2 regions of the Micromonospora sp. WMMD1219 genome follow, and region 1 is predicted to be linked to the other one. Evidence: riboswitches for the same ligand, from Rfam matches in the RefSeq annotation. Region 1 holds a riboswitch; the other holds the start of a gene.
What was found. A riboswitch is a leader RNA that binds a small molecule or an ion and turns the genes downstream of it on or off. The one in region 1 is predicted to bind glycine.
Positions count from the first base shown of each region.

Region 2: it holds a riboswitch for glycine, as region 1 does, so the genes downstream of both, gcvP (aminomethyl-transferring glycine dehydrogenase) here and gcvT (glycine cleavage system aminomethyltransferase GcvT) in region 1, are expected to answer to the same signal.

Region 1 is NZ_CP186057.1:4,247,270-4,254,453, forward strand. It holds gene ACN27C_RS20225 (collagenase) at 1-1,290, shown strand, start outside; gene ACN27C_RS20230 (LysR family transcriptional regulator) at 1,396-2,358, shown strand; glycine riboswitch at 2,462-2,550, shown strand; glycine riboswitch at 2,551-2,645, shown strand; gene gcvT (glycine cleavage system aminomethyltransferase GcvT) at 2,690-3,814, shown strand; gene gcvH (glycine cleavage system protein GcvH) at 3,847-4,224, shown strand; gene glyA (serine hydroxymethyltransferase) at 4,232-5,500, shown strand; gene ACN27C_RS20250 (proline dehydrogenase family protein) at 5,591-6,517, shown strand; gene ACN27C_RS20255 (L-serine ammonia-lyase) at 6,622-7,184, shown strand, end outside.
Region 2 is NZ_CP186057.1:5,155,816-5,162,999, forward strand. It holds gene ACN27C_RS24060 (group I truncated hemoglobin) at 1-153, shown strand, start outside; gene ACN27C_RS24065 (globin domain-containing protein) at 156-1,331, shown strand; gene ACN27C_RS24070 (DivIVA domain-containing protein) at 1,328-2,005, shown strand; gene ACN27C_RS24075 (NAD(P)H-binding protein) at 2,055-2,711, opposite strand; gene ACN27C_RS24080 (NAD-dependent protein deacetylase) at 2,877-3,719, shown strand; glycine riboswitch at 3,777-3,867, shown strand; gene gcvP (aminomethyl-transferring glycine dehydrogenase) at 3,941-6,763, shown strand; gene ACN27C_RS24090 (DUF5999 family protein) at 6,858-7,058, opposite strand; gene ACN27C_RS24095 (chorismate-binding protein) at 7,182-7,184, shown strand, end outside.

The DNA.
Region 1 (7,184 bases):
CTGAAGGGCCAAGACGCCTACTTCCACAACATGGTTGCCGATAGCGGGCCCGTCGCGGGTGATGTCAACGACGACATTGAGGTGGTTGTTTTCGACTCGAGCACTGACTACCAGACCTACGCGGGCGCCATCTACGGCATCGACACCAATAACGGCGGCATGTACCTGGAGGGCAACCCCTCGGACCCCAACAACCAGGCCAGATTTATCGCCTACGAAGCCGAGTGGGTTCGGCCAACCTTCCAAATCTGGAACCTCAACCACGAGTACACCCATTACCTCGATGGTCGGTTCAACATGTACGGCGACTTCAGCGCCAACATCGCTACGCCTACTATCTGGTGGATCGAAGGCTTCGCCGAGTACGTCTCTTACTCCTACCGGAACGTCACCTACACCAGCGCGCAGACCCAGGCAGGTAATCACACGTACACGCTTCGTACCCTGTTCGACACCACCTACAATAACGACCAGACGCGCATCTACAACTGGGGTTATCTCGCCGTGCGGTACATGATGCAATCGCACCGGCAGGACATGACGACCGTCCTCGGCTACTACCGGTCGGGCGCCTTCAACGCCGCACGCACGTACCTGACCAGCACCATCGGCACGCGCTACAACGCCGACTTCGACGCCTGGCTGACTCGTTGCGCGGTCGGTGACTGCGGTGGAGGCACGACTCCGCCTCCCACCAACCAGCCGCCGACCGCCGCCTTCAGCGTCGTGACCAGCGGACTGACCGCCAGCTTCACCGACCGGTCTACAGATGCCGACGGCAGCATTGCCTCCCGGCAGTGGAGCTTCGGTGACGGAAGCACTTCGTCGGCCACCAACCCGAGCAAAACCTACGCGGCGGCTGGCACCTACACGGTCTCCCTGACGGTCACCGACAACCAAGGAGCGACTGCGAAATCCTCTCAGACGATCTCGGTCTCGGCGGGTGGAGGAAGCACTCTGCCGGAGTGCACCGGTGCGGATACACGCACCCTCGACCGTAACTGTCAGCGCAGCGGGCGCTCCGCAACGGCCGGCAACTACGACTACCTCTACATCTACCTGCCTGCGGGTGTCAGCACCCTCACTGTTGGCGTGGTCGGCGGCACGGGCAACTGCGATCTCTACTACAGCCCGTCCAGTTGGGCCACCATCAGCAACGCTACCCGCTCCTCGACCGGTGCCGGCAATGACGAGTCTCTGGCCATCGCCAGTCCGGCCGCCGGCTACCACTACATCAGCCTGTATGGGAAGACCTCCTGCGCGGGCGCAACGATAAGTACCCGCTACTGAACCAACCGTGACGAATGCAGGCGCGCCGCCCGATCGGGAGACCGGGCGGCGCGCCCGCTTGACCTGCCGCCGAACCTGCCCGCCGCCGCGTGCATAATCTCGGTCATGGGCATCGATGTGCGCCACCTGCGGGCGATCAGTGCCATTGCAGAGGCCGGAAGCGTGACGGGTGCCGCCGCCCTCCTGGGCATGTCGCAGCCAGCGCTGACGGCGCAGGTGCATCGGATTGAAAAGATGCTCGGAGGCCCGCTGTTCGTCCGTAGCCGCAGCGGCATGCACCCGACCGAGCTTGGCAAGCAGGTGCTCCGGCGTGCCCACGTCGTGCTGGCAGAGGTGGATGCGCTTGTTGAGGATTTCGGCGACCGGCACCCCATCCCTGGTCTGCTGCGGATCGGAACCGTTCACATCGCATGCGCGGGGAGTCTCGTGCGCCGCATTGCGGAGGTGTTCCCGGATCCGGAGATTGCGCTGCAGATCGAGCCGTCCTCGCGGCTGTTGGTAGAGGCGCTTAACCGCGGCCAGCTAGATGCCGCGTTGCTAGGCATCCTCGAGGGTTTTGAGGTGCCGATCGGCCCGACACTCACTGCTCGGCCGCTGGTGCCCCGCTACCCGATCTTCGTCGCCATGTCCGCATCTCACCCGCAGGCCCGCCGAGAGCAGGTGAAATTGGCTGACCTTCGAGACGAATCCTGGGTGTGCCCGCCAGGACCGGACGACGGCTCTCTCGCCTCATTGCGGCGAGCCTGTCGGGCGGCGGGCTTTGAGCCGAAGATCCGGTACGAGGCGCCGAGCGGTGCCGCGCACCCGTTGGTGGCAGCCGGAGACGGAGTTCGGCTGGTCGACCCGTCCTGGGCTCCGGCTGCGGGGACTCGGGTGCTGCCCCTGCAGGGCGAGCCGCAGCTGCTGGCAAGACTGGTGGTGGTCTGGCGGCGTGATGCTCTGACGAACGAGCAGAGCTCCGTGCTGTTCCGTGCCGTCGGTCGAGCCTACCTAGATCACGTGCACGACAACCCCGCCTTCGCTCAGTGGTGGCAGGATAACCCCCATGCTCACCACATGGTGCAGTAGGCGTGAGGACTCGGCCGCCGACCGAGCACTGGGCTGGATGATGTTGACGTGGTGCACGCCATCGCCTAACCTGCGATAGGTTCATAACTACATAGGCACCATTCGAACCTGCGCGGGAGAGCCTCCGTCATGCGGAGCGCCGAAGGAGCAAACTCCCAAGAAACTCTCAGGCCCCATTACCGCGCGGGCAAGGTGAACTCTGGAAAGCAGACGACCATTCGTCTCACCCACGGTGCAAGCCGCTGCCCCAGCGGTGAAGCTCTCAGGTCAATGACAGAGCGGGAGGCCCCCAACCGTTCGACGCCCGTGCGTCGGGACGAGGAGAGCCTCCATGCACGACGGTCCCGCGAACCTGCTTCGCTCACCGCTGCACGCCCTGCATGTAGCGCTCGGCGCGCGATTTACCGAGTTCAGCGGCTGGTGGATGCCGCTCCGCTACGGAAGCGAAATCGCGGAGCATCGGATTGTACGTGAACAGGCCGGCCTCTTCGACCTCAGTCATATGGGCCAGCTTGAGGTTGCGGGTCCCGAAGCCGCCTCGGCCCTAGACTATGCCCTGGTCGGCCACCTCTCAGCGATGCAAGTCGGCGGCGCCCGTTACACCATGCTCTGCGAGGCGACGGGCGGCGTGTTGGACGACCTCGTCGCCTATCGCCTCGCATCCGACCGGTATCTGCTAGTCGTCAACGCCGTCAACACGCGAACCGCGTATCAGGCACTGAAGGACCGCTGCGCACACTACGCGGCCGCAGTCACCGACCGGACCAATGAGCGGGCCATCATCGCCGTGCAGGGTCCACGTGCCGCCGCTGTCGTAGAAGGCCTGACCGATACCGCGGTCAACGATCTCCGCTACTACACCGCAACAACGTCGACCATCCATGGTCGCCCAACGTTGGTCGCTCGCACCGGATATACCGGGGAGGACGGCTTCGAGCTGCTCGTCGATGCTAAGGACGCTTCTGGCATCTGGACACTGGCACTTGCAGCCGGACGACGCCACGGCCTGTCGCCGACAGGGCTGGCCTGCCGCGACTCGCTCCGCATCGAGGCCGGAATGCCGCTGTACGGCTCCGAAATCGATCGAGAAGCAACCCCCTTTGACGCCGGACTGGGACGGGTGGTTTCCTTCGACAAAGCTGGCGACTTCGTCGGGCGGGCCGCGCTGATGGAGGTGCGCAAGGCAGGGGCAGCGCGCCGACTCGTGGGTCTCGTCACCGCTGGACAAAGAGTTCCACGCGCAGGCCATCAGGTCGTAACGCTGACCGACGTCGGCCTGGGCGAGCCTGTTGGCATCGTCACCAGCGGTATCCCTTCGCCGGTGCTGAAACGACCGGTCGCGATGGCCAGCATCCAATCCAGCACTGATGAGAAAGCACGCCTTGCCGTGATCATCCGGGGAACCGCCGAGCCGGTCCAGATTACCCCCCTTCCCTTCTACCGCCGTCCGCGGTGACCCGCGGCCAGAACTCACGAGGACACAGCGATATGAACGTGCCGAAGCATCTCAGGTACAGCATCAACCACGAATGGGTCAACGAGTCCGTCGATCCGGCAGAGGTGGGAATCACCGCGTTTGCAGCCACCGCGCTCGGAGATGTGATCTATGTGGAGTTGCCTGAGCCGGGAAACCACCTGACTGCTGGCGACGCATGCGGAGAAGTAGAGTCCACGAAATCGGTGGCCGAGTTGTATCTGCCCGTCAGCGGTGAGGTCGTTGCCGTCAACGAGGAGGTTCTCGCAGATCCGAGTCTTATCGGTGCCGACCCGTACGGCAAAGGCTGGCTCGTGCGCGTTCGGCTAGCGGAGGCGCCACCACTGATGTCCTCGGATGAATACCTCGCCTTCTGCAACGAGTCTCGGTAGGTAGAAAATGGCATCCTTCGACGACGACCTAGCCGACCTCGATCCGGCGATCGCTGAAGCGGTGGCCGGCGAACTGCGGCGTCAGCAAGAGAGCCTGGGCATGATCGCATCGGAGAACTTAGCGCCCCGAGCGGTCCTCCAGGCGCAGGGATCGGTCCTCACCAACAAGTACGCGGAGGGGTACCCCGGGCGGCGTTACTACAGTGGATGCGAGTACATCGACGACATTGAACGCCTGGCAACTGAGCGAGTCAAGCGTTTGTTTGCTGCCACATATGCCAACGTGCAACCACACTCCGGATCTCAGGCAAACGCCGCGGTCATGGCTGCGCTGCTCAAACCGGGCGATACCATTCTCGGGCTGGACCTTGCCCACGGGGGCCATTTGACACATGGCATGCGCATCAACTACTCGGGCCGGCTGTACCGGGCCGTGAGCTATCACGTGAACGTAACCGATTGCTTGGTCGACATGGATGAGGTCGAAGAGTTGGCACGGGAGCACCGACCGAAGATGCTCATCGCTGGCTGGTCGGCTTACCCTAGAACGCTCGACTTCGCTCGGTTCCGGCGAATTGCCGACGAGGTGGGAGCTCTACTTCTCGTAGACATGGCACATTTCGCTGGCCTGGTGGCGGCTAGGCTGCATCCCAACCCGGTGCCTCATGCACACGTCGTCACTCTGACCACGCACAAGACCCTCGGCGGCCCCCGAGGTGGCGCGATCCTTAGCGCGGACCCCGACATGGCGCGGCGGCTAGACTCTGCTGTTTTCCCAGGCCAGCAAGGTGGTCCGCTGGCGCACGTCGTGGCGGCGAAAGCGGTTGCATTCCGGATCGCCAGCGACCCGCAGTTTCAAGACCAGCAGCGGCGTGCCCTAACGGGAGCGAAAATCGTTGCTGATCGGCTCAACGCTGCCGACATGTTGAAGGCCGGCATCCGTGTGGTCACCGGAGGCACCGACGTGCATCTGGTGCTGGTCGACCTAAGCCAGGCGAACCTCGACGGGGTGCAGGCTGAGCGGCTGCTGCAGAACGTTGGCATCACTGTCAACCGCAACGCCGTGCCCTTTGACCCACGTCCACCTATGGTCACCTCCGGGCTGCGGATCGGCACGTCAGGACTGGCCGCTCGCGGGTTTTCTGACGCCGATTTTACGGAAGTAGCTGACATCATCGCTGCCACTTTGGTCAGTGCGGAGGCAGGTGCAGCACTGCGCACGCGAGTCGCTCGCCTCGTGGATCGTCACCCGCTCTATTCCGGGCGAGCGTTCTGACCACACGCCTACGCGGCCGCCCATGGTGGTGTCGTCGCCTCGTCGTTCGCTGTCACCATTCGGTAGCAGGGGATCAGGAAGGAAAGTGGGTTGCCTAATAAGCTGTTGCTTATGGCCGCTGCCAGTGATCGCCTTCGAGGAATCATCGCCGGATCCTCTCTGGGAAGGGGGGTGGCACGCCGCTTTGTCGCCGGCGAGGTTGACGACGAGGTGATCGTGGTGGCACGGCGAATCATCAACTCCGGAATGCAGGTGACGATCGACCATCTCGGCGAAGGCGCGGCGACAGCCGAGCAGGCCACTGCAGTACGCGATGCATACCTCAGTCTGCTTCCCGGACTGCGGATGCCCGGCATGGCTGAGGTATCGGTGAAGCTGTCAGCGCTTGGTAGCGCATTGCCAAATAACGGACGCACGCATGCCTATCAGTTGACTCGGGATATCTGCGCCGCCGCTGCTGCCGTGGATGCCACAGTGACCATCGACATGGAAGATCACACGACCGTTGACCTGACGCTGTCCGTGCTGAACGACTTGCGCGCCGAGTTTCCCTGGGTGGGGGTGGCACTGCAGGCATGTCTGCATCGCACACTGGCGGACTGCCGGCGCCTGGCGGTCGCGGGAAGTCGGGTCCGCCTGGTCAAGGGAGCCTATGCGGAGCCGTCCTCGGTGGCTTACGTGAATCGTCCACAAATCGACAAGGCATTTGATCGTTGTCTGCAGGTCCTGATGGAAGGTGAGGGCTATCCCATGGTGGCGACCCACGACCCTCGCCTCATCGAAAGGGCCGTTCATCATGCCCGGAGCGCGGGCCGGGGCATCACGGATTTCGAATTCCAGATGCTGTATGGCATTCGCACCAATGAACAGAGGCGGCTAGCGGAAGAGGGGTACCGGGTGCGGGTCTACCTGCCCTACGGACGTGATTGGTACGCTTACTTCACGCGCAGGCTGGCCGAAAAGCCTGCGAATCTTCTCCTCTTGGCTCGCTCCTTCAAGCCCGGCGCGGCCAACTGAAGAAGGAAGTAGTTCGATGCCGGCCACGGTGCAGAGTCGAGAGCCATAAGCGAAGCGGCCCAGGATGTGTAAACGATAGCGGCGACGACAGGAGCACGATCGTGATGATCAGTGTTTTCGATCTTTTCAGCGTCGGTATCGGGCCGTCCAGCTCGCACACCGTCGGGCCGATGCGGGCCGCCCGTACGTTCGTGGCGGGCCTGAAGGCCGACGGGCAGCTCGCGGACGTGGCGCGGGTACGGGCGGAGCTGTTCGGCTCGCTCGGCGCGACCGGTCACGGGCACGGCAGTGACCGGGCGGTGCTGCTGGGGCTGGAGGGCGAGGCTCCGGAGACCGTCGACACCGACTCGGTCGGGCCGCGTGTGGAGCGGATCCGCACGCAGCGGCGGCTCGACCTGTTCGGCAGCCAGGGGATCGACTTCGACCCGGACGCGGATCTGGTGCTGCATCGCCGGCGCTCGCTGCCGTACCACCCGAACGGGATGACGTTCGCGGCGTACGACGCGGCCGGGAACGAGGTGCGGTCGCGCACGTACTACTCGGTCGGCGGCGGGTTCGTGGTGGACGAGGCGGCGGCCGGGGCGGACCGGATCAAGGCGGACACCACCCGGGTGAAGCACCCCTTCCTCACCGGCGCGGAACTGCTCACCGTCACCACCGGCACCGG
Region 2 (7,184 bases), 910 kb from region 1:
CCGCTGAACATCACCGGTGGGCACTACGCGAAGGTCGGTGAGCACCTGACGGCGACGCTCGTCGAGCTGGGTGTGCCGGCGGACGTGATCGCCGACGTGCAGGTCGTGCTCGGGCAGGTGCGGGAGCAGGTCGTGTCGGCGGGGGACGCCTGAGCGTGGACGTCGCACGGCTCAAGCAGAGCTGGTCCCTGGTCGCCGCGCACGGCGACCAGGTGCCGCTCTACTTCTATTCGACGCTGTTCCTGGCGCATCCGGAGACCCGGCAGATGTTCCCCACGAACATGGCCGGGCAGCGGGACCGTCTGGTGGCGGCGCTGGGGCATGTGGTGTCCCACGTGGACCAGGTGGACCGGCTGGTCGGGTTCCTGCGGGATCTCGGCGCGGATCACCGGAAGTTCGCGGTGCGCGCCGAGCACTACCCGGCGGTCGGTGAGGCGCTGCTGGCGACGTTGCGGCACTTCTGCGGTGAGGCGTGGACCGAGGAGCTGGCCGCGGACTGGGCCGCGGCGTACGGGCTCGTCGCGCAGGTGATGACGGAGGGCGCGCAGGCCGCGGAGGCGCAGTCGCCGCCGTGGTGGGTGGCGGAGGTGCTGACGCACGAGCAGCGCACGTTCGACGTGGCGGTGCTGACGGTACGCCCGCAGTATCTGTTGCCGTTCGCGCCGGGCCAGTCGATCGGGGTGTCGCATCCGGCGGTGCGGTCGTGGCGGTACTACTCGCCGGCGAACGCGCCGCGTCCGGACGGCACGGTGGAGTTGCACGTGCGGGCCGCGCCGGGTGGTGTGGTGTCGTCGCGTCTGGTGTACGGGTGCGCGGCCGGTGACCAGATCCATCTGGCGTCGCCGGTGGGTGACCGGTTGACGTTGTGGCAGGCCGGGTCGTCGGATCTGCTGCTGCTCGCCGGTGGGACCGGCTGGGCGCCGGTGAAGGCGCTCGTGGAGCAGGTTGCGGCGGAGGGTTCGGGCCGGCGGGTGGACCTGTACGTGGGTGCCCGTTCACGGACGGAGTTCTACGACAGCGAGGCGATCGACAAGTTGGCGGCGACGCATCCGTGGCTGCGGGTGTCGTACGTGGCCGGTGCGGATCCGGCCCGGCCGGGCGAGTCGGTGCGTATCGCCGACCGGGTGCTGGCCGACGGGGACTGGCGGTCGCGGCACGTGTACGTGTGCGGCTCCGACGAGATGGTGGGTCAGTCGGTGGCGGCGTTGACCGGCGCCGGGTACCAGCCGGGTCAGGTGCATCACGAGGGTTACGGCAAGCACTGGTACGGCCCGGCGTGGCGGACGATGACCGGCGCGGACGGGTCGGGAACGACGGAGGTGGGCCGGTGAGCGCGGGTCCGATCAGTAGTTACGACGCGCAGCAGGTGTCCGGTCCGGTGCAGGTGCGGTTGACCTCGGACCGGGTCCGGCGGTGGGAGTTCGGGTCGGCGGCGTTCACCCGCCGCGGCTACGACCAGACCGATGTGGACCGGTTCCGGTTGCAGGTGGCCGACGAGCTGGATCTGCTGGCGGCTCAGGTGGCGAACCTGCGGGCGGAGAACGAGCGGCTCAACGACCATCTGGAGCTGCACCGGCACGGGGTGATCCCGAGTACCGAGGCGGTGACGCCGGCGGCGAAGGAGGTCAACCTGTTGTCGGCGGCGCAGCGGGAGGCCGAGCAGATCATCGCGCAGGCCCACGACTACGCGCGCCGGGTCGCCGAGTACGCCCGTACCCAGTACGAGAGTTACATGCGGGCGGCGGCGGAGGAGGCGAAGCGGGAGGCCGAGCGGGCGGTGACGGAGTACCGCAGCGCGGCGGGGAGCGGCTTCGACGACTCGGTGGCCACGCGGGAGGCGTTGCGGATCTTCGGCGAGATGATGATCTCGCACATGCAGGCGGCGGCCCGGCACCTCGACGACGGCAGTGAGCAGTTGTCGCGCACGATGGAGCGGATCGCCCGGGAGCTGCCGCAGGGCGGCGGGGGCTCGCCGCAGCCGGCGTTGTCCCGCCACCAGCGTTGACCGGCGTCCCGGTCCGCCGCGGCGGGCGGGCCGGGACGTGCACGGTGGGTCAGGCGGTGACGGCGTCGATCGCCTCGGCGATGGGGCTGTCTCCGCCGACGAGTTCCAGGGTGTGCCCGGCGGTGGCCGGGGCGTACAGCAGGGCGAGCAGGACCCGGGCCACGTCGGCGCGGCTGATCGCGCCGGGTTCGGCGTGCCGGGCCAGGGTGATCCGGCCCGCGGGTTCGTCGTCGGTGAGGCGGCCGGGCCGCAGCACCGTCACGTCGAGGTCCCGTGCGGCGACGTCGTCCTCGGCGGCCTTCTTGGCCCGCAGGTACGCCGCCCACACGTCGTCGGTGCCGTCGGCGGGCGCGGCGTCCACGCCCATGGAGGAGACCAGCAGGTAGCGGCGGACCCCGGCTTGGACGGCGGCGTCGGCGAGGAGCACGGCGGCGCCGCGGTCGACGGTGTCCTTGCGGGCGGCGCCGCTGCCGGGTCCGGCGCCGGCGGCGAACACGACCGCGTCGGCGCCGGCGAGGTGGGCGGCGAGGGTGTCGACGTCGGTGTGTTCCAGGTCGCACACGACGGGTTCGGCGCCGGCGGCGCGCAGGGCGGCGGCGTGGTCGGGGTTGCGGATCAGTCCGAGCGCGGTGTCTCCGCGTCCGGCCAGTTCCCGCTCCAGCAGTTTGGCGATCTTTCCGTGCCCTCCGGCGATGACGACGCGCATGCGCTCAACCTAGCCCGGACCCGGCGGCCCCGCCGGGCGACCGGCCTCGTCGATCATGAAGTTGGCGGTACGACACGCCGGGCCGCACCACCGCCAACCTCATGATCAACGGGGCGAGGGCGGGCGGGAGGGGCGGTCAGCGGCGCGGCGAGGGACGATGGACGGGTGAGTGAGGCGTTCGAGGAACTGGCGCGGCTGGTGGCCGCCGGGGACGTGGTGGTGCTCAGCGGTGCGGGCCTGTCCACCGAGTCGGGCATCCCGGACTACCGGGGGCCCAGCGGCGCGGCGCGCCGGCACACCCCGATGACGTACCAGGAGTTCACCCGGGATCCGCTGGCGCGGCGGCGGTACTGGGCGCGCAGCCACCTGGGCTGGCAGATGATCGCCCGGGCGGCGCCCAACGACGGGCACCGGGCGGTGGCCCGGTTGCAGGCGGCCGGGCTGCTCGGCGGGATCATCACCCAGAACGTCGACGGGCTGCACACCGCCGCCGGCGCCACCGGTGTGATCGAGCTGCACGGCCGTCTCGACGAGGTGACGTGCCTGGACTGCGGCAACGCCACCGGCCGTGACGAGCTGCACCGGCGCCTGTCGGAGGCGAATCCGGGCTTCGACGCGCGGGTGGCGCGCGTCAACCCCGACGGCGACGTGGACCTGCCCGACGACGCGGTGACCGGGTTCCGCACCGTCGACTGCGGCCTCTGCGGCGCCGGCATGCTGAAACCGGACGTGGTGTTCTTCGGTGAGGCGGTCCCCGCCCCGCGGGTCGCGGACTGTTTCGCGCTCGTCGAGCGGGCCCGGGCGCTGCTGGTGCTCGGGTCGTCGTTGACGGTGATGTCGGGGCGGCGGTTCGTGCTGCGGGCGGCCCGCCACGGCATCCCGGTGGCGATCGTCAACCAGGGCGTCACCCGCGGTGACACCTACGCGACGCTGCGGCTGGACGCCCCGCTGGGTGCCACCCTGTGCGCGCTGGCCGACCGGGTGGCGGCGGCTCCGGCGCCGGTGTGATCAACCCCCGGGACATGAGCCGGAAACACGCCCGCTGGTAGCGTTGGGGGTGCCGGTACCACCCACGTGGGAGAGACCGTCGACCCGACGGCGCCGAAGGGGCAGATTCTCCCCGGAACCTCTCAGGCAAAAGGACCACGTGGGCAGGCGCTGTGGAGCGCGTCAGCGCGACTCAGGGGGAGGCCGACCCGTCGACCTCGCCCCACCAAGGAGCGCAGCGCATGACCGCAGAGCAGTTCGCCGACCGGCACATCGGTCCCGGCCGCGACGACGAGCGCCGGATGCTGGACACCGTCGGTTACGGCTCCGTCGACGAGCTGATGGACGCCGCGATCCCCGAGGTGATCCGCTGGCACGGCACCCTGGACCTGCCCGCCCCGGCGAGCGAGCGGGAGGCGATCGCCGAGCTGCGTGCCCTGGCGTCGCGGAACACCGTCGCCGTGTCCATGATCGGCCTGGGCTATCACGGAACGCACACCCCGGCGGTGATCCGCCGCAACGTGCTGGAGAATCCGGCCTGGTACACCGCGTACACGCCGTACCAGCCGGAGATCAGCCAGGGCCGGCTGGAGGCGCTGCTGAACTTCCAGACCATGGTCACCGACCTGACCGGTCTGGTCACCGCGAACGCCTCGATGCTCGACGAGGGCACCGCCGCGGCCGAGGCGATGACGCTCGCCCGCCGCGCGTCCAGGAGCAAGAGCCCGGTGTACGTGGTCGACGCCGACGCGCTGCCGCAGACCGTCGCGGTGATCGCCAGCCGCGCCGAGCCGCTCGGCATCGAGGTGCGCGTGGTCGACGTCGAGCGCGACGAGCTGCCGGCGGAGTTCTTCGGCCTACACCTGCAGTACCCGGGCGCGTCCGGCGCGGTCCGCGACCACCGCGCCCTGGTCGAGGCGGCGCACGGGGTGGGCGCGCTGGTGACGGTGGCGGCGGATCTGCTGGCGTTGACGCTGCTGCGCCCGCCGGGCGAGATCGGCGCCGACATCGCCGCGGGCACCACCCAGCGCTTCGGCGTACCGATGGGCTTCGGCGGGCCGCACGCCGGTTACCTGGCGGTGCGTTCGGGCCTGGAGCGGATGCTGCCGGGCCGGCTGGTCGGGGTGTCCCGCGACGCCGACGGCAACCCGGCGTACCGGCTGGCGTTGCAGACCCGCGAGCAGCACATCCGGCGGGAGAAGGCGACCAGCAACATCTGCACCGCGCAGGTGCTGCTCGCGGTGATGGCCGGCATGTACGCCGTCTACCACGGCCCGGACGGCCTGCGGGCCATCGCCCGGCGTACCCACGAGGCGGCGGCGCGGCTCGCGGCCGGGCTGCGCGCCGGCGGCGTCGAGGTCGCGGACGTCGTGTTCTTCGACACCGTCACCGCGATCGTGCCGGGCCGCGCCGCCGACGTGGTGGCCGCGGCGGCGGCGCGCAACGTGAACCTGCGGCTGGTCGACGCCGACCGGGTCGGCGTCTCCTGCGACGAGACCACCACGGCCGCGCACCTCGCCGCGGTGTGGGCGGCGTTCGGCGTCGACGGGTACGACGGCGACATCGACGCGGGCCTGCCGGACGGGCTGGCCCGCACGTCGGGGTTCCTCACCCACCCGGTGTTCCACAGCCACCACTCGGAGACGGCGATGCTGCGGTACCTGCGCCGCCTGGCCGACTTCGACTACGCGCTGGACCGCGGCATGATCCCGCTGGGGTCGTGCACCATGAAGCTCAACGCCACCACCGAGATGGAGCCGATCACCTGGCCGGAGTTCGCGCACCTGCACCCGTTCGCGCCGGACGAGCAGACCGCCGGGTACCGGGAGCTGATCGCGCAACTGGAGGGCTGGCTGGCCGAGGTGACCGGCTACGACGCGGTCAGCGTGCAGCCCAACGCCGGGTCGCAGGGTGAGCTGGCCGGGCTGCTGGCGATCCGCGCCTACCACCGGGAGCGCGGCGAGGGTCACCGTGACGTGTGCCTGATCCCGTCGTCGGCGCACGGCACCAACGCCGCGTCGGCGGTGATGGCCGGCATGCGGGTGGTGGTGGTCGGCTGCGACGCCGACGGCAACGTCGACCTGGTCGACCTCGACGCGAAGATCGACAAGCACCGGGACTCGCTCGCCGCGATCATGGTGACGTACCCGTCGACGCACGGCGTGTACGAGACCGGCATCGCCCAGTTGTGCGCGAAGGTCCACGACGCGGGCGGTCAGGTGTACGTCGACGGCGCGAACCTCAACGCGCTCGTCGGGTTCGCCAAGCCGGGCCGGTTCGGGGCGGACGTGTCGCACCTGAACCTGCACAAGACGTTCTGCATTCCGCACGGCGGCGGCGGCCCGGGTGTGGGGCCGGTGGCGGTGCGGTCGCATCTGGCGCCGTTCCTGCCCGGTGACCCCCTCGGTGCGCGCGCCGACGGGCGGCCGGCGATCTCGGCGGCGAACCACGGGTCGGCGGGGATCCTGCCGATCCCGTGGGCGTACCTGCGGATGATGGGCGCCGACGGGCTGGCCCGCGCCACCGGCGTGGCGGTGCTGGCGGCGAACTACGTGGCGGCGCGGCTGCGCAACCACTTCCCGGTGCTGTACGCCGGCAACAAGGGCCTGGTCGCGCACGAGTGCATCCTGGACCTGCGGCCGCTGACCAAGGCGACCGGTGTGAGCGTGGACGACGTGGCGAAGCGGCTGATCGACTACGGCTTCCACGCGCCGACGATGTCGTTCCCGGTGGCCGGGACGCTGATGGTGGAGCCGACCGAGAGCGAGGACCTGGCCGAGCTGGACCGCTTCTGCGACGCGATGATCGCGATCCGGGCGGAGATCGACAAGGTCGGCTCGGGGGAGTGGCCGGCGGGGGACAACCCGCTGTCCAACGCGCCGCACACCGCGGCGATGGTGTCCGCCGACGAGTGGCCGCACCCGTACCCGCGGTCGGTGGGCGCCTACCCGGCGGGTGTGGACCGGGCGGGCCGGTACTGGCCTCCGGTGCGGCGCATCGACGGCGCGTACGGCGACCGGAACCTGGTGTGCTCGTGCCCCGCGCCGGAGGCGTTCGAGGACTGAGCGGCTGACGCCGGGGCGGTGGGCTGTCGCCGCCCCGGCCGGTGCGCCGGACGGTCATGACCGGCGCGTACGCTCACTGACGCTGCGTGATCGCTCAGGCGACGAGGGCGTGGCGGGCCGGACCCCGGTGCGGGGCGATGGTGCGCCCGTCGGGGAGCAGCTCACCGGTGTCCTCGAAGACGATGACGCCGTTGCAGAGCAGGCTCCAGCCCTGCTCAGGGAAGCAGGCAAGGACGCGGGCGGCCTCGCGGTCGGTCGCGTCGGCGGAGGGGCAGGTGGGCTGGTGCTGACACATCGGGTTCTCCGGACTGTGGGGGCACTGTGTCATGGTTCACATGACCAGTGACGCACAGTACCAAGGAAAACTGAGCGGCAACGAGCAAGGATGCGTCATGTTCACCCAGAATGGGCTGAACGGATG